DNA from 3 places in the Paracoccus sp. Arc7-R13 genome. Region 1 is predicted to be linked to each of the others. Evidence: riboswitches for the same ligand, from Rfam matches in the RefSeq annotation. Region 1 holds a riboswitch; each other region holds the start of a gene.
What was found. A riboswitch is a leader RNA that binds a small molecule or an ion and turns the genes downstream of it on or off. The one in region 1 is predicted to bind cobalamin.
Positions count from the first base shown of each region.

Region 2: another riboswitch for cobalamin. It lies ahead of EOJ32_RS18365 (TonB-dependent siderophore receptor); the one in region 1 lies ahead of EOJ32_RS02880 (energy-coupling factor ABC transporter permease).
Region 3: another riboswitch for cobalamin. It lies ahead of EOJ32_RS14640 (ABC transporter substrate-binding protein); the one in region 1 lies ahead of EOJ32_RS02880 (energy-coupling factor ABC transporter permease).

Region 1 is NZ_CP034810.1:579,261-585,088, forward strand. It holds gene EOJ32_RS02855 (fimbria/pilus outer membrane usher protein) at 1-128, opposite strand, end outside; gene EOJ32_RS02860 (molecular chaperone) at 154-867, opposite strand; gene EOJ32_RS02865 (spore coat U domain-containing protein) at 879-1,370, opposite strand; gene EOJ32_RS02870 (GAF domain-containing protein) at 1,702-2,598, shown strand; gene cobF (precorrin-6A synthase (deacetylating)) at 2,614-3,354, opposite strand; gene EOJ32_RS02880 (energy-coupling factor ABC transporter permease) at 3,351-4,016, opposite strand; cobalamin riboswitch at 4,047-4,263, opposite strand; gene EOJ32_RS02885 (cobyrinate a,c-diamide synthase) at 4,284-5,621, opposite strand; gene cobM (precorrin-4 C(11)-methyltransferase) at 5,618-5,828, opposite strand, start outside.
Region 2 is NZ_CP034813.1:122,863-128,690, reverse strand. It holds gene bhcC (3-hydroxy-D-aspartate aldolase BhcC) at 1-159, opposite strand, end outside; gene bhcB (beta-hydroxyaspartate dehydratase BhcB) at 156-1,121, opposite strand; gene bhcA (L-aspartate--glyoxylate aminotransferase BhcA) at 1,121-2,311, opposite strand; gene bhcR (HTH-type transcriptional regulator BhcR) at 2,508-3,329, shown strand; cobalamin riboswitch at 3,392-3,579, shown strand; gene EOJ32_RS18365 (TonB-dependent siderophore receptor) at 3,712-5,604, shown strand; gene EOJ32_RS18360 (ABC transporter substrate-binding protein) at 5,601-5,828, shown strand, end outside.
Region 3 is NZ_CP034810.1:2,949,448-2,955,275, reverse strand. It holds gene EOJ32_RS14655 (TRAP transporter small permease subunit) at 1-252, shown strand, start outside; gene EOJ32_RS14650 (TRAP transporter large permease subunit) at 252-1,568, shown strand; gene EOJ32_RS14645 (hypothetical protein) at 1,694-1,948, shown strand; cobalamin riboswitch at 2,181-2,398, shown strand; gene EOJ32_RS14640 (ABC transporter substrate-binding protein) at 2,536-3,543, shown strand; gene EOJ32_RS14635 (iron ABC transporter permease) at 3,540-4,595, shown strand; gene EOJ32_RS14630 (ABC transporter ATP-binding protein) at 4,592-5,356, shown strand; tRNA gene EOJ32_RS14625 (tRNA-Gly) at 5,372-5,445, opposite strand; gene EOJ32_RS14620 (nucleoside deaminase) at 5,493-5,828, opposite strand, start outside.

The sequences.
Region 1 (5,828 bases):
AAGCGGGCGATCAGGTTCCTGGGCTGGCCGTTCACGAACACCTCCAGGTACAGGTCCTGCCCCGCCTCGGGTGGCGGGATGTCCTGGGCCCTCGCCGGTCCGCAGCACAGCGACGCAAGGACGGTCATGACCAGCCACCCTCGGCCGATGCGCTCAGCGCATGGGGACATCGACGTCCAGCGCCCCCAGGTTGGTCGCAGCCGACAGCCGCGCCGAACCGCCCATCTGCCCCGCCGGCGCGATCGGCCATTCCATCGACGATCCGCCCAGCACGTATCCCAGCAGGCCGGGATGGCGCACCGTTGCGCCGTTCGGCGCGCTCAGCGTGACGTCGGCGATGCGCAGGCGGCTGTCCCCGGTGTTCTGGGCCACCAGATGTGTCGCGCCCCCCGATCGGCGCAGCGACCAGCGGACATCGGCGGACCGCACCCCGGCATCGGCAAAGAACACCGGGATGCGCAGTTCGGTGGCAAAGGCCACGGCGCCCGCCTGTCTGCGCGACTGGTCGGGGATCTCGTTCAGGATGACGCGATAGGCCTCCTCTCCGCTGACCGGGGTGCGCGCGACGCGGACGACGCGGATCGTCTGCGTCGCGCCGGGTGCAAGCTGGATCGCGGGCGGGCTGACCACGACATCCGCGCTGCGTTCCAAGCTGTCCTGGGCGCCGGGCTGCAGCCAGCGGAAGACGCGCGACTGGACGGTGATCGGCCGGCTGCCGTCGTTGCGCAGGGTCAGGGTGGTCGCCGCCCCGGGCGCCGGAACCTCCAGCAGCACCGGAGAGACCCTCAACCCCTGCGCTGCAGCCCCGACCGCTAGGCCAAGCGACATCGACACGGCCAGAAGGCCGCCTGCAAGAAATCCACGCATGGTCTGGCCTTTCAGTAGGTGACGGTCACCGTGACGGTATCGGTATAGGTTCCGGGGGCAGGCGTCGCCTGTGCCAGGACCCGGCCGAAGACCGTGAAGGATTGCGCGTCGCCCGTCCCCGTCGCGGGCTGGGTGTCCGCGCCCACGGCATTGCCCCAGTTCGTCACCCGCCCGGCGTCCTGGAACAGGGCATAGGCGATCGTCTCTCCGCCCGACGTCATCTGGCGCACGCTGGTCGTGGCCCCTGCGCCCAGCCCTTCGTTCAGGCCGATGTCATAGGGGGTGGTGTCGGTGCAGGTGACCTCCATCGTGGCCGTGGCATCGACATCCGTGCCAAGCACGCCCTGGGTCCCGAAATCCAGCGTCTCGGTCGAGGTGATCTCGCATTCGGCGACGATGGTGATCCGGACGTCAAAGCTGTCCTTCGTCACCGTCTGCGCCAGGGGCGCGGTCGCCGAAAGGGCGATGACGGCTAAGATCGTCGGAAAAATTTCCTGTGTCATGATGGTTCATATGCTCCAAAATTCGAGAACGCCGATCCGAAGTTTTGCAGACTAAGCAAAAAGCACATCTTAAAGGTGTATTAAGAAGTATCGGGCACAGTGATTTCGCGTCAAACTAAACCTTCCAGTGTGTAACCTTGATTTTGCTCAAATTCCCAATATCCGCGGATCGCCCCGCGGACCCATGCCTTATCCCTGGCCGCGGCGGTCATTGCCGTCGCAGTCCGGGTATCGAAAGAATTCGGTCATGACCTTGAACTGGAAACGTGCGGGTGACCCTGGCGCCGGATCCGCCGCCACAGATGGCACCCCGCGACGGGACTTGTCCGGCATGGACGTTCCGCCGACCGATTCGGGCCTGATCCGTCTTTACGAAAACGGCGTGCTGCGTCCGACGCGGACGCCCGTCTTCGACCGCGTCGTCGAGCAGGCGCGGCGGATATTCTCATGCCAAGCCAGCCTGCTGACGATCATCGACGAGGCGAACGACCGCCAGTTCTTCAAGGCCGAGGCGGGCCTGATGCTGACCGCGGAGGAGGATCGCGTCACGTCGCTTGCCTATTCCTTCTGCCGGATCGTCGTCGCGAATTCCGCGCCGCTGGTCATCGCGGATGCCCGGATCGATCCGCGGTTCAGCGGGCATCTGGCAATCGGCAGGTTCGGCGTGGTCGCCTATCTGGGCGTGCCGGTCAAGGACGAGACGGGCAGGGCCATCGCCGCCCTCTGCGTGGCCGAAAGCAGGCCGCGGGACTGGACGTCGGCCAATGTCGAGGTGCTGCAGGCCTTTGCGGAAGGTGTCTCGACCCAGATCAAGACGATGGTCCTGTCCGAACGGATGCGGACCGCCATCGGTCAGGAACCGGGCGGCGCCTCGGCCCTGCCACAGCCGGCCAGCGCGGTCCTGACCTATCACCATGCCCCCGACGGGACCGAGACGATCGACGCGGCGACCGCGGAGACGCAGCAGATCTGGGGCATCCCGGCCGCCGAATACATGGCGCGGTTCGGCGATGTCTTCGCCTTTTGCATGGTCGAGGATTACCCGCTGGCCCGCGCATCGTTCGGAAACTCTGCCGCTGGAATGATCCCATGGCACCATCGCTGGCGCATCCGTCTGCCTGACGGTCAGGTCAAGTGGCTGGAGGGGCATGGGCTTCCCGCATCCGGTCGGAACGGCGGGCTGACATGGGACTGCACGATCAACGACGCGACCCGCCTGACATCCTGACGTCCCGCGCGCCGGTCACGCTGCATCGTCGCGGGCCAGCAGATAGCAATCCATGATCCAGCCATGCGCGGCCCGGGCGGCGGCGCGTGCCGCCTCGATCCGCGGTCCGGCCTCGGTCAAGGGGCCCGCCTCCAGCAGTTGTTCGGGCATGCCCAGATAGGCGCCCCACCAGATCTGCAGGCCCTTCGGGGGCAGCGTCGCAAAGGCGCAGGTGCCGTCCAGCATCACCAAGACCCGGTCGGCGTCATTGGGAAAGCCCGCGTCGCGCAGCCGCCGCCCGGTGGTGATCCGCACCTCGGATCCCAGGGCGTTCAGCGGAATGGCATGGGCCGCGCACAGGGCCTGGATCGCGGTGATGCCCGGGATCACCCGTGCGCGCCAGTCCAGACGCGCGGCAATGCGCAGGCTGCTGTCATAGAGCGACGGGTCGCCCCAGACCAGCATCGCCACCGTCCCGCCCTGCGGCAGCGCCGCCGCGACGGCCGCCGCCCAGGCTTGCGCGATGGCATCATGCCATCGGTCGACGGCCTCCAGATAGGGCAGGTTTGCATCGCGCACCGGCAGGTCGATCTGGGCCACGGCGCCGCCGGGGCGGTGGCGGTCCAGCATCGCGCGGCGCAGATGGGCCAGATCCTCCTTCCCGGCGCCCTTGCGGGGGATCAGGACCAGATCGGCCTCCTGCAGGGCGCGGACGCCCTGCAGGGTCAGGTGGTCGGGATGGCCCGTGCCGGCCCCGATCAGCACCAGATCGATCATGCGTAGAGCCGGGGCGTCACCAGCCCGCTGCCGCGCAGGCCGCGGGCCGCCTTGGCGCCCGCCAGCACGGCCAGATCGACCAGCGGCTCGACCACGATGACCAGCAGATAGGCCGCGCCAAAGGACAGGACCCCCGCCGTCGCACCGGCGCCCTGACCATAGAACGCCCAGAACGCGACCCAGGCCACGATGCCCCCCTGATAGGTCGCCGACAGCGCCAGCGCCTGGCCATAGCGCAGGTCCACATAGGCGGTGCCCGGCGCGATCACCCGCCGCGCCACCGCCTGCAGCGCGAACAGCGGCACCAGCAGCGTGGTCACGTTCATTCCGTATTGCGGCAGATCGAACGGCGCGAAGAACAGTCCCTGGATCAGCAGGCCCAGGGCCAGCCCGATCGCCGCCGGCGCCGCGCCCAGGATCAGGAACAGCGTCGATCCCAGGATCAGGTGCACCTCGGACACGCCCACGGGCGCGGTGGGCAAGACCTGGAAGAACACGAAGGTCGCGGCCGTCGCCAGCGCCCCTCGCGCCGCCAGCGACGCCCCGCCCTGCGCGCGCAGGGCCTGGGCCGCCAGCCTCAGCGCGTAAAGCCCGGCCGTGGCGGCCGTGGCATAGCCCAGTATCAGCTTGGCGCCGGTGACGACGCCCTCTTCGATATGCATGTCATCCTCCTGTGGCCGTCCACCCGACGGCATGGGGTTGCCTGACATGGCCGGTTTCCTGGCTTGCGGGTCCGGGCGCGGCGTCGGCCTTCCCGGATCGCTCCAGTGGCATGGGTGACGCGCGCTCTCCGCATACAGTCGCGGGGGCGGCCGGGGCTTCGGGTGCCGCGATTGGGTCCACCCTTCCCCGTTCCCGATGAAGCCCGGCGTTTCACGCCTGACGGGCACCATTCAGACGGTCAGATAGACGGGATCGCAGGGCCTGCGTCAAGTCGCCGCCGGGGCGATCAGGTGAAAGAACGTGCCGGACACATGCCCGCCCCCGGACATCGTCCGGTGACTGCCGGTTTCCTCCACCGCGGCGCCGGTCGCGTCGGTCACGCGCGCCAAGGGCGCATCGGGCTGGGACAGGATCGAGGCATAGTGGAATTCATGCCCCCGCAGCGCCGTGCGACCCAGTCCCGGCAGGGCGGTCAGCGGATCGGCGCGGCGGTACCCCAGATGCATCCGGCGTTTGGCATAGCTGGTCTCCAACCCCAGCAGCCCCAACATCTGGTGTCGTTTTCCATCGGCATCCACCAGGCCTGCCCCAAGCGCCATGTAACCGCCGCATTCTCCATGCACCGGCCGCGTGCCCGCAAAGCGGTGCATGGCCGCGCGGAACCCGTCGCAGGCGGCCAGCCGGGGCGCGTGCAGCTCCGGGTATCCCCCCGGCAGCCAGCAGCAATCGGCGCTGTCATCCGGCCCCTCATCCGCCAGCGGCGAGAACGGCAGGATCGTGGCCCCCGCCCGCCGCCAGGCCTCCAGCACATGCGGATAGACGAAGCTGAAGGCCGCGTCGCGGGCCAGCGCGATCCGCCCGCCGGGGGGCGTCAGCGGGCGCGGCGCGGGCGCCTCGGGCAGGGCGCGATGGCCGGCGGCTGCGATGATCGCCTCCAGGTCGCAATGCGCCGCGATGAAATCGCCCGCATGGTCCAGGATGGCCTGCAGGCCCGCGGTCTCCTCGGCCTGGATCAGGCCCAGATGGCGTTCGGGCAGGGTGATGTTGCCCTGCCGCGGCAGGCTGCCCAGCACCCGGATGCCCGCCTGATCCATCCCCTCGCGGATCAGCCGGTCATGGCGCGACGAGGCCACGCGGTTCAGCACCACCCCCGCGAAGGGCAGATCGGGGCGCAGCGTGGCAAAGCCCCGCGCCGTGGCCGCCGCCGATTGTGCCTGTCCGCCCACGTCCAGGATCAGCACCACGGGCCAGCCCATCATCTGGGCGATTTCGGCGCTGGAGCCGATGCCGGTCTCCCCCTTGGTAGCGACCCCGTCGAACAGGCCCATCGACCCCTCGGCCAGGACCAGGTCGGCGGGGGGCTGGCCGGTCGCATGGGCGATCAGCCGCCCCGGCTCCATCGCCCAGGCATCCAGGTTGAAGCTGGCCCGCCCCGAGGCCGCCAGGTGGAACCCCGGATCGATGTAATCCGGCCCCGACTTGAAGGGCTGCACGGTGAGCCCCTGCCGGCGCAAAGCGGTCAGCAGGCCGAGCATCAGCATCGTCTTGCCCGTCCCCGATGCGGGGGCCGAGATCATCAGGCCCGGCGTCGGGGGGCGCGTCATTCCGGGAACCTCGGCGCGTCACCCACGGGGCGATAGCGGCGGTCGTAATCGGCGGCGTAGAGGCGACTGTCCTCGAACCCCTCGCCTGCCAGCGCAGGCCCGACCAGGATCAGCGCGGTGCGGTCGATGCCTTGCGCGTCCACGGTGGCCAAGGTCGCGCGGATCACCCGCTGGTCCGGCCAGCTGGCCCGCCAGACCACCGCCACC
Region 2 (5,828 bases), on a different replicon from region 1:
GTGGGCGCGGGCGTAATCGCCCATCTTGCGGATGTTGCGTTCCAGCGCGTCCAGATCAAGGATCAGGCAGGGGGTCTGGATGTCGGCCTCGTCCATCCCCGGCAGGGCGGGAATGTCGTATCCGACCTCGAGGCCTGCGAATTCTGCATGGGCGTTCATTGGGCATCTCCGTTGGTCCAGGGCAGGCGGTCCAGATCGACATTGCCGCCGGTGATGATGACGCCGATGCGCTGGCCGGCAAAGACGTCGCGGTTCTTCAGGATGGTCGCCAGCGGCACCGCGCTGGAGGGTTCGGCCACGATCTTCAGCCGTTTCCAGATCAGCTGCATCGCGGCCACGATCTCGTCCTCGGACGCGGTCAGGATGTCGGTGACGTGGCTGCGGACGAAATGCCAGGTCATGTCCTTGAGCGGCACCTTGAGCCCGTCTGCCACCGTCACCGGGGCGTCGTCGGCGATGATGTGGCCGGCGCGAAAGCTGCGCGCCGCGTCGTCGGCCTGTTCGGGTTCGGCCGCATAGATGCGCGTGGCGGGGGCCAGCGCGGACAGGGTCAGGCAGGTGCCCGACACCATGCCGCCGCCGCCGATGGGGGCGATGACCGCGTCCAGGTCGGGGATCTGCTCCAGCATCTCGGCCGAGCAGGTGGCCTGTCCGGCGATCACCCGCGGGTCGTTGTAGGGGTGCACGAATTCTGCCCCCGTCTCGGCCACGACCTGGGCAAAGACCGCCTCGCGCGAGCTGGTTGAGGGTTCGCATTCCACGACGCGCGCGCCATAGCCGCGCACCGCGTCCTTCTTCGCCTGCGGGGCGGTGCGGGGCATGACGACCGTGCAGGGGATGCCGCGGCGTCCCGCGGCATAGGACAGGCAGGTGCCGTGATTGCCGCTGGAATGGGTGGCGACGCCGCGCGCGGCCTGGGCATCCGACAGGCCAAAGACCGCGTTGCTGGCGCCGCGCGCCTTGAAGGCGCCGGCCTTCTGCAGGTTCTCGCACTTGAAGAACAGCTGCGCGCCGGTCAGCTCGTCCAACATCCGGCTGGTCAGGACGGGGGTGACGTGGACATGCGGGCGGATGCGGTCGCGGGCCGCCAGCATGTCGTCCAGGGTCGGGATCGCGTCCATCACGCCGCCTGCCTGCAGGCCTGGCCCGCGCTGTGCCGGTAATGCGCTTGGGCGGCGGCGACGCCGGAGCCCAGGGTGACGGGCAGGCCCAGATCGACCATCACCATCTCTGCCGTGGCCAGCCCCGACAGGGCCATCACGTCGGTCAGCATCCCCAGATGCCCGATGCGGAAGACCTTGCCCGCGACATCGCCCAAGCCCGTGCCGAAGGCCACGCCATAGGTGTTCAGCGCATGGCTGACGATGCGGTTGGCGTCGAACCCGTCCGGCGTGCGGATCGCGCTGACGCTGTCAGAATACAGCGCGGGTCGCGCCGCGCACAGGGTCATGCCCCATGCCGCGACGGCCTGGCGGACGCCTTCGGCGATGCGGTGATGGCGGGCAAAGACGTTCTCCAGCCCCTCGTCCAGCAGCATGTCGGTGGCGACCTTCAGCCCGTTCAGCAGGCCGACGGGCGGCGTATAGGGAAAGCCGTTCGCGGCATAGCCCCGCGCCATGTCGCGGATGTCGAAGAAGGTGCGCGGCAGGCCCGCGCCCTCGACCGCGGTCATCGCCTTAGGCGAAAAGCCGACGATCGCCAGGCCGGGGGGCAGCATGAAGCCCTTCTGCGACCCGGTGACGGCGACATCGACGCCCCATTCGTCCATCCGGAAGTCATAGCAGGCGATGGAGCTGACCCCGTCCACGAACAGCATCGCGGGATGGCCCGCGCGGTCCAGCGCGCGGCGGATGGCGGCGATGTCCGACCGGACGCCGGTGGCGGTTTCGTTATGCGTGGCCAGGACCGCCTTGATGCGATGGGCCGTGTCGGCGGTCAGGATCTCCTCGAACCGGTCGGTGGGGATACCTTCGCCCCAGGACTGGTCCACGATCTGGACGTCCAGGCCGTGCCGCTGGCACATGTCGATCCAGCGGTGGCTGAACATTCCGTTGCGCGTGGCCAGAACCGCGTCGCCCTCCGACAGGGTGTTGGTGATCGCCGTCTCCCACCCGCCGGTGCCGGTGGAGGGGAACACGAAGACCTGCGCCTGCGTCGATTTCAGGACCTTTTTGACCCCCTCCAGCGCGGGATGCAGGATCTTTCCAAACATCGGGCTGCGATGGTCGATTGTGGGCATGTCGACGGCCTTGCGAAGCACCTCGGGGATGTTCGTCGGGCCGGGAATGAAGATCGGGTTCTGGGTGCTCACGGTCGGCTCCTCCTTGATGCGACAAGGTGTAGCACGGGTCCGCAAACCGGTAAATTTTTTTGAAATCGTTTTTCGGAAATCTGGTTTAATGCAGGTTTCGCACCGAAATCATGGGCGCGTGATTTTTTCATTGCCGGAAAACGGCTTTCATGAAATTATTTTCTGTGGTGTTACAGACGGAAGGGGCGTGATTCCGATGCAGCAGCCGGTGCGCAAGCGGGGACGACCAAGAGGCGGCAAGGCCGATCAGCCCGCCGCCAGCATCCAGGCCCTGGACCGCGGGCTGGACGTGCTGGAGGCCCTGGCCGCGCATGAGGGGATCACCCTGACCGGCCTGTCCACGCATCTGGACCAGTCCCCCGCCACCATGCACCGCGTCCTGGCCACCCTGGAACACCGTCGCTATGTCGAGAACAATCCCGACCGGCAGGAGTGGTTCATCGGCCCCGAGGCGTTCCGCCTTGGTTCGGCCTTCCTGCGGCGCACGAACATCGTCGAACGCAGCCGTGCGGTGATGCGCGACCTGATGGCCCTGACCGGAGAGACGGCGAACCTGGGCATCGAACGCGACGGCGACGTGCTGTTCGTCAGCCAGGTCGAGACGCATCAGACGATCCGCGCGTTTTTCCCGCCCGGCACCCGGTCTCCGCTGCACGCATCTGGGATCGGCAAGGCGCTGCTGGCGGCGTTCGATCAGACGCGGCTGGCAGTGTTCCTGCGCGACGCGACCTTCACCCGGTTCACGGACAAGACCATCGCCGACGCGGACGCGCTGCAGGCCGACATCGCCCTGATCCGCCATCGCGGCTTTGCCTTCGACGATGAGGAGCGCACCTTGGGGATGCGCTGTGTCGCGGCCTCCATCGTGAACAGCTATGGCGAGGCGGTGGCCGGGGTGTCGGTGTCGGGCCCCACGAACCGCATGACCGATGCCGCCGTCGACCGCATCGGCGGCATGGTCGCCACCGCGGCGGAACGGATTTCGGCCGGTCTGGGATCGGGCCGGGGCGGGCGGTGACCGCCTTTTGCCGGGCGTGGAACGGGTGGGCGAATCCCGTTGACAGCTCCGGGGCCTCTGCGCCACAAGGGCGCCGCTACGGTTCCGGCCTGCATGCCGGATCAAAAGGGAACGCCGGTGCCAATCCGGGGCTGCCCCCGCAACTGTAAGCGGAGAGCGATGGCCGATCATGCCACTGGAGCGATCCGGGAAGGCCGGCCAAGGCATCGACCCGCAAGCCAGGAGACCTGCCGCAGCACTCACCCATTTCCGGCGCGGGGCGTGCCAGGAAAGCGGCTGATCCGCAGTGGTGACAGTCACCGTCCTGCCGCGACCCACCGGGTCCGTGTGCCGGACATTTCTGTTTGCCGCAGGCCGTGCCTGCCTTGAAAGGTCCGTGCCGATGCGCCGTCCGATCTGTCTTCTGGCGACGCTTGTCGCCCTTCCCGTGACCGCCGCCGCGCAAGGTGCGGCACCAGGGGAACCCATCCTGCTGGACGAGATCGTGCTGACCGCCGGCATCACGCCCGTGGCCCAGGACGGCTATGCCCGCGCCCACACCGTCCTGACCGCGACCGAGATCGAGGATCGCGGCATCGCCACCGTCCAGGACGCCCTGCGCGCGCTACCCGGCGTGTCGGTCAGCGGCAGCGGCGCCAGCATCGCACAGGTCCGCATCCGCGGCGCCGAGGCGAACCACACCCTGATCCTTATCGACGGCATCGAGGCGGCGGGGGGCGAGGACGAATACGTGCTGACCGGGCTGGAGACCACCGACATCGACCGGATCGAGGTGCTGCGCGGGCCGCAATCGGTGTTCTATGGATCGAACGCCTCGGCGGGGGTGATCAACATCATCACGCGCGACGCGCCCCAGGGCCTGTCCTATGGCGGCTCGGTCGAGGCCGGGAACGGCGGGGCGGCCTTGGTCCATGTCAGCCGTCGTGGGGAGCGGGGCGGGCTGCGGCTGTCGCTGTCGGCGCGCGACGATCTGGGCTATGACCAGTCGGGCGATGGCGGCGGCAAGGACGGGATCAACCGCAAGACCGCCGTCCTGTCCGGCGACGTCCTGGCCACGGACGACCTGCGCCTTGGGGTGGCGCTGCGCCAGTCCACCGAGGATTACGGCTTCGACGCCGAGAACTTTGCCGCGACCGATGCCGAAAGCTATCTGGTCGATGCCGACCTGTTCGGCCGCCGCGACGAGTTTCAGGGCGGGGTCTGGGCGGAATATACTGCGTTGGACGGCCGCCTGGTCCAGCGCCTGGACTATCAGCACAGCATCACCCGGCAGAGCCAGGACAACAGCCCGTTCCGGCGCGGCCAGACCGAAAAGCTGAAATACCGCGCCAGCCTGGGGTTGGACGGATCGGCCGCCGATGCCTCGCAGCTGCTGAACCTCTTGGCGGAACATCAGCGCGACAGCAACTCGACTGCGCCGGGGCAGTCCCGGGAGATGTCGTCGGTCGCGCTGGAATACCGCGCGATGCTGGCCAGCGGACTGGATGTCCAGGCCGGGCTGCGCCACGACGCGAACCGCGTCTTTGCCGATTTCACCAGCTGGAACCTGGGTCTGTCCTGGCAGATGCCCGACCGTCCGTTCCGCCTGCACGCATCCGCCGGGACGGGGCTGGTGAACCCGTCCTATTTCGAGCTGTATGCCGATGCCGGCTTCTTCGGCACCGTCTATCAGGGCAATCCCGACCTGCGCCCGGAAAAGAACAGCGGCTTTGATCTGGGGGTCGAGGCGCAGCTGCCGGACGGTCGTGGGACCATCGACGTCACCTATTTCAACGAGACGCTGGAGGACGAGATCACCGACTATCTTGTCGGCATCGAGGATGGCGTGGCGTTCTATTCCTATCGCAACCAGTCCGGCGAAAGCCCCCGCCAAGGGGTCGAGGTCGCGGCCCGCATTCTGGCGACCGACAGTCTGACCCTGGGGGCCAGCTATACCTATCTGGACGCGGAAAATCCCGATGGCAGCGTCAAGACCCGCCGCCCCCGGCACGAGGCTGGCCTGAGCGCGACACTGTCGGTCCTGGACGGGCGCGGGTCGGTCACGGGCGATCTGCGCCATGTGGCAGGCACCTTCGACACCCAGTTCTGGGGCGGGTTCGAGACGCGCGAACTGCCGTCCTATACCGTGGTCAACCTTGCCGCGGGCTATGACCTGACGCCGAACGTGCGGGCGACGGCGCGGGTGGTGAACCTGTTCGACCGCGACTATTCGGATGTCTGGGGCTTTGCGAACCAGGGGCGGACCGGCACCATCGGCCTGCAGGCGCGCTGGTGATCCGCGGGCTGATCGGGCTGGCGCTGATGGCCGCCCCCGCATGGGCCGATGCGCCCGTGCGGGTGGTGTCGATCAACCTGTGCACCGATCAGCTGGCGATGCTGGTGGCGGCGCCGGGACAGCTGGCCTCGGTCAGCTATCTGGCGCAGGACCCGGTCTCTTCGGCCATGGCGCGCGAGGCCGCGGCCTATCCCACCAACCGCGGCCAGGCCGAGGACATCCTG
Region 3 (5,828 bases), 860 kb from region 1:
GTGGCCGACATCCTCATCTCGGCAATCTGCGGCCTGTCCTCGGGCGCCTTCGCCTGGGCGGCCTGGCAGATGGTCAAGCGGTCCGCCTGGCGCCCCGACGGCAGCTTTCACCTGGAGACCTCGGGTTCGGCCTGGAACCCGGCCTATCCGGGCGTGCTCAAGGTTCTGCTGATGGTGGCGCTGGCGATCATGGCCCTGCAATTCGCCATCCTGACCGTCAACTATGCCCGCGGGCACAAGGGAGCCCGCTGATGGAGATCTTCGGTTCGCTGCAATCCCTGGGGATCGAGGCCGGGACGGGCCTTCTCTTCGCGCTGCTGCTGCTTTTGCTGCTGACGGGCATCCCGCTGGCCTTCGTGACGCTGCTCGTCACGCTGATCTTTGCCCTGGGGTGGTTCGGCCCGAACGTCGTGCCGCTGATCACCAGCCGCGTCTATACCTTCGTGTCCAGCTTCGTCTTCGTTTCGGTGCCGATGTTCGTGCTGATGGCCGCGATCCTGGACCGCAGCGGCATCGCCCGCGACCTGTTCGAGGCGATGCGCCTGGTCGGCGGCCGCATCCGCGGCGGCGTGGCGGTCCAGACGATCTTCGTGGCCGTCATCCTGGCCGCCATGTCCGGCATCATCGGCGGAGAGGTCGTGCTGCTGGGCCTGATCGCGCTGCCCCAGATGCTGGCCCAGGGCTATGACCGCAAGCTGGCCATCGGCGTCGTCTGCGCGGGCGGCAGCCTGGGGACCATGGTGCCGCCCTCGATCGTGCTGATCATCTATGGCCTGACCGCCAATGTCTCGATCGGCGACCTGTTCACGGCCGCCTTCGTGCCGGGCTTCATGCTGGCGCTGCTCTATGTGGCCTATGTGCTGATCCGTGCCTGGCTGACGCCGGGCGACGTCCCCCCGGCCGTCACCGCCCGCGTCCCGCGGGACGAAAAGCTGCGCCTGCTCAAGGGCCTGTTCCTGCCGATCCTGGTCGTGATCATGGTGCTGGGCTCCATCTATGGCGGCATCGCATCCGTGACCGAGGCCAGCGCCGTGGGCGTGGCGGGCGTGCTGATCTCGACCGTGATCCGCGGCGAATTCACCTGGGGCCTTCTGCGCGGCGCGGCAATGCAGACGCTGCAGACGGTCGGCATGATCGTCTGGATCGGCATCGGCGCATCCGCCCTGGTGGGCGTCTTCAACCTGATGGGCGGCATCAACTTCGTGTCGGAACTGATCACCGGAATCAGCGACAACCCGACGATCATCATCCTGTTCATGATGGCGATCCTGTTCGTGCTGGGCATGTTCCTGGACTGGGTCGGCATCGCGCTGCTGACCATGCCGATCTTCGTGCCGATCATCGTCAGCCTGGGATACGACCCCGTCTGGTTCGGCGTGCTGTTCGCGATGAACATGCAGGTCAGCTTCCTGTCGCCGCCCTTCGGGCCCGCCGCCTTCTACCTGAAGTCGGTGACCCCGCCGGACATCTCGCTGGGAGAAATCTTCCGCGCCCTGCTGCCCTTCATAGGGTTGCAGATCCTGGCGGTGGGCCTGCTGATCCTGTTCCCGGCCCTCGCGATCTACTGATCGCCTGCCGTGGATCGGGGGGCATGCCGGATGCGGCGTGCCCCCTGTTCGTTCGGGGACAGGAATGTTGCACCGGCAGGCGGATTGACGGACAATCGGGATCCGTCACCCAAGGCTGACCCACCATGCACGACCCCGAACCCGTCCCCCGCCCGGACCTGTTCACGAACAAGGACCATGACGCCTGGCTGGAGCAGTTCCTGTTCCTGCGTTACACCCTGCACATGCCGGCCGAACGCATCGCCCAGATCGACTATGGCCTTGATCCCGACCATCCCGACGCCCCGATCGCAGGCCTGTTCTGGGGCAGTCAGATCGAGCGGGACTATCCCCGGCTGGACCTTCGCCACCTGTGGCAAAAGAAGCCCGGCCAGGTTTGAAGCCCTGCGGTGTCAGGCGCCGGATTGCCCGGCGGCCTGAGGCCCTGCCATGCTGGGCAGGAAGGACTGCGACCAACTACTTCCTTCGCAGGGCGCCCGCGCGTTCGGCCAGCGGCGCACCGGTCGCCGGGGTCAGGCTGGCATAAGCCGTGGGTGTCGCAGTGCGTCGGCCGTGGTGGCCGGGTCGGCTGCGGGCTGCTTGCCGCGGCGGTTGACTTTGTCCCCACCCGGCGGCATTTCCGTCCGTGATGGTTCCCGTGCCGGCCAAGGCCCCGGCAGGGTGAAAAGGGAACGTGGTGAGGTGTAGCCATCAGGCGCCGAATCCGCGACTGCCCCCGCAACTGTAAGCGGTAGCCGACCCCATGATGCCACTGGCGCCCCATGCGCCGGGAAGGCGGGGAAGGCCGCGATCCGCAAGTCAGGAGACCTGCCATCATGACCTGAACCAACCCGGGCGGGGTGCCCCGGAGAAAGACCGCATGCGCCGATCCACGGCCTTCGTCCGACGCGACCGCGAAGGTGGGTGGGACCCCGGTGACGCCGCTGCGCCTTTTTCAGCCCCGTCCTTCGTTTCATGAAGGACGACCATGACGACCAGAATCTTCCTGACGACCGCGGTGGCGCTGGGCCTGGGCCAGGCGGCCTTTGCCGCGCCGACCGACTATCCGCTGGTGATCGACAATTGCGGGTACCAAGTGACCATCCCCGTGCGTCCCGACAACGTCGTGTCGATCGGCCAGTCCACGACCGAGATCCTGTATGCGCTGGGCCAGGCGGACCGGATGGCCGGGACCGCGCTGTGGTTCACCCCGGTGCTGCCCGCCTTTGCGGAGGATGACGCCACGGTGGACCGCATCACCGACGACACGCCCAGCTTTGAATCGGTGGTGAACCGGCGCCCCGGCTTTGTGCCGACGATGTTCGCCTGGATGATCGGGGACCAAGGGGCGGTCGGCACGCGCCGACAGTTCGCCGATCTGGGCATTCCGGCCTATGTCATGCCCACGGACTGCCAAGGCAAGGACAACAGCGTGGGCGCCGACGGCACCCGCCTTGCGCCCTTCGACATAGCGACCCTGTGGGACGGCATCGACCAGATCGCGCGGGTCATGGACGCGCAGGACGCGGGCCGGGCGCTGATCGCCGACCTGCAGGCCCGAGAGGCGGCGGTCGTGGAGCGCGCGCGGGCGATGGACCTGCCGGATGCGTCCGCGGCGGTCTGGTTCTCCTCGGCCGATCTGGCGCTGGACCCCTACATGGCGGGCGGGATGGGCGTCCCGGCCTGGATGATGGACCGCCTTGGCCTGCGCAACGTCGTGACCTCGGACGAGGAATGGCCCGCCGTGGGGTGGGAGACGATCGCCCGTGCCGACCCCTCGGTGCTGGTGATCGCGCGCATGGACCGCCGCCGCTTTCCCGCCGACGATGTCGAGGCAAAGCTGCGCTTTCTGAAAACGGACCCGGTCACGCGCCGGATGACCGCCGTACGCCGGGATCGCATCGTCATCCTGGACGCCGAGGCGCTGCATCCCGGCATCCGCATGATCGACGGGCTGGAGGCCTTGGCGGCGGGCATGGACGGGCTGTCCGAATGACCGCCGATGTCGGGGTGCCGACCGTCCGCCGCCCCTTGTCCCCGGTCTGGCTGTGGGTGTCGCTGCTGATCGTGGCGGCCCCCCTGGCCGGCACCGCCCTGGGGGAAACGCCGATCCCCCTCTCGACGGTCTGGCAGGCGCTGGCCAACCAGATGCTGGGTGCGGGCTATCCGCTGGACCCGATCGATCAGGGTATCGTCTGGGCTTATCGCCTGCCGCGCGCGCTGGTGGCGGGGGCCTGCGGAGCGGGGCTGGCGATCTCGGGGCTGGTCCTGCAGACGCTGTTGCGCAACGCACTGGCCGACCCCTATCTGCTGGGCATCTCGGCGGGGGCGTCTACGGGGGCCGTGACGGTCGCGGTGGCGGGGATCGGCGCGGGGTTCGTGCCGATGTCGGCGGGCGCTTTGCTGGGCGCGATCGCGGCCTTTGCGCTGGTGGTGGGGTTGGCGCGCCTGTCGGGTGGCGGTCCGGGGGTGCGGGGGGCCGCGCAGATCGTGCTGGCAGGCATCGCCGGGTCGCAGCTGTTCAACGCCCTGACCAGCTTCATCATCGCGCGGTCGGCCAGCGCGGAACAGGCGCGCGGCATCATGTTCTGGCTGCTGGGCAACCTGTCGGGCGTCCGGTGGAACGATGTCGGCCTGTCGCTGGCCGCCGCAGTGACCGTCCTTGGCGCGGCCGCATGGCACATCCGCGCGCTGGACGCCTTTGCCTTCGGCACGGAATCGGCGGCGTCCCTGGGTGTGCCGGTCCGGCGCGTCCAGGCCGTGCTGATCCTGGCGACCGCCATGGCCACGGCGGTCATGGTGTCGGTCACCGGTGCGATCGGCTTTGTCGGGCTGGTCATCCCGCATGCCGCACGGTTCCTGGTGGGCACGCGCCACGCACGGCTGGTGCCGGTGTCGGCGCTGATCGGCATGGTCTTCCTGATCGCCGCGGACGTGATCGCGCGGATGCTGGTACCCGGCCAGACCCTGCCCATCGGCGTCGTGACCGCGCTGGTCGGCGCGCCGGCCTTTGCGGCGATCCTGATCCGCGGGCGGTCCGCGTCATGATGCTGACCGCGCGTGATCTGACCCGCCGCCTGCGCGGGCGCCCCCTGGTGGCCGGCGTCACCCTGGACATCCGCCCCGCAGAGATGCTGGGCCTGATCGGCCCGAACGGGTCGGGCAAGTCCACGCTGCTGCGGATGCTGGCCGGGCTGGTCCGCCCCGACGGCGGCCAGGTCACGCTGGACGGCAAGCCGCTGCGCGACATGCCCGCGCGCCAGGTCGCCCGCCACATCGCCCTGGTCGCCCAAAGCGCCGAGACGTCGGACCGCATCACGGTCCGCGACGCCGTGGCCTTGGGGCGCACCCCCTGGCTGGACGCCCTGCGGCCCTGGTCCCCGGCGGACGAGGCGCATGTGACGCAGGCGCTGGCGCGGGTCGACCTGGCACATCTGGCGGGGCGCGACTGGTCGACCCTGTCGGGGGGCGAACGCCAGCGCGCCCATATCGCCCGCGCACTGGCGCAGGCGCCACGGATCCTGCTGCTGGACGAGCCGACGAACCACCTGGACATCCGTCATCAGCTGGCGATCCTGGATCTGGTGGGCGGCCTGGGTCTGACCACGGTGATCGCCCTGCATGACCTGAACCAGGCGATGCGCTGCGACAGACTGGCGGTGATGCAGGCCGGTCGGTTGGTGGCCCTGGGCCCGTCAGACCGTATCCTGACCGCTGACCTGCTGGCGCGCGTCTTTCAGGTGCGGGCAAGCACGCTGACCGATCCGCAGGACGGCAGCCGCGTGATGCGGTTTCATCCGGTCGTCTGATGCAATGAGAGGGATTGGAGCGGGTGACGGGAATCGAACCCGTGTCTCTAGCTTGGAAGGCTAGGGTCTTACCATTACACAACACCCGCGCGGGGATCGGTATAGTCCGCCCGCGCGGCAGGTTCAAGCGGTCGCGTCACCGTCGTTGCGCAAAGAACCGCCGCAGCAGGTCGCGTGATTCAGGCGCGGCCAGGCCGTCATAGACCTCGGGGCGGTGATGGCACTGCGCGTGCCGGAACACCTGCGCGCCATGGGCGACGCCCCCCATGCGCGGGTCCGACGCCCCGTAATACAGCCGGGCGATCCGCGCGGCCGAGATGGCCGCCGCGCACATCGGGCAGGGCTCAAGCGTGACCCACAGGTCGTGACCAGGCAGGCGTTCGGACCCCAGGGCCGCGCAGGCCGCGCGGATGGCCAGGATCTCGGCATGGGCGGTCGGGTCGGACAGTTCGCGCGTGCGGTTGCCCGCGGC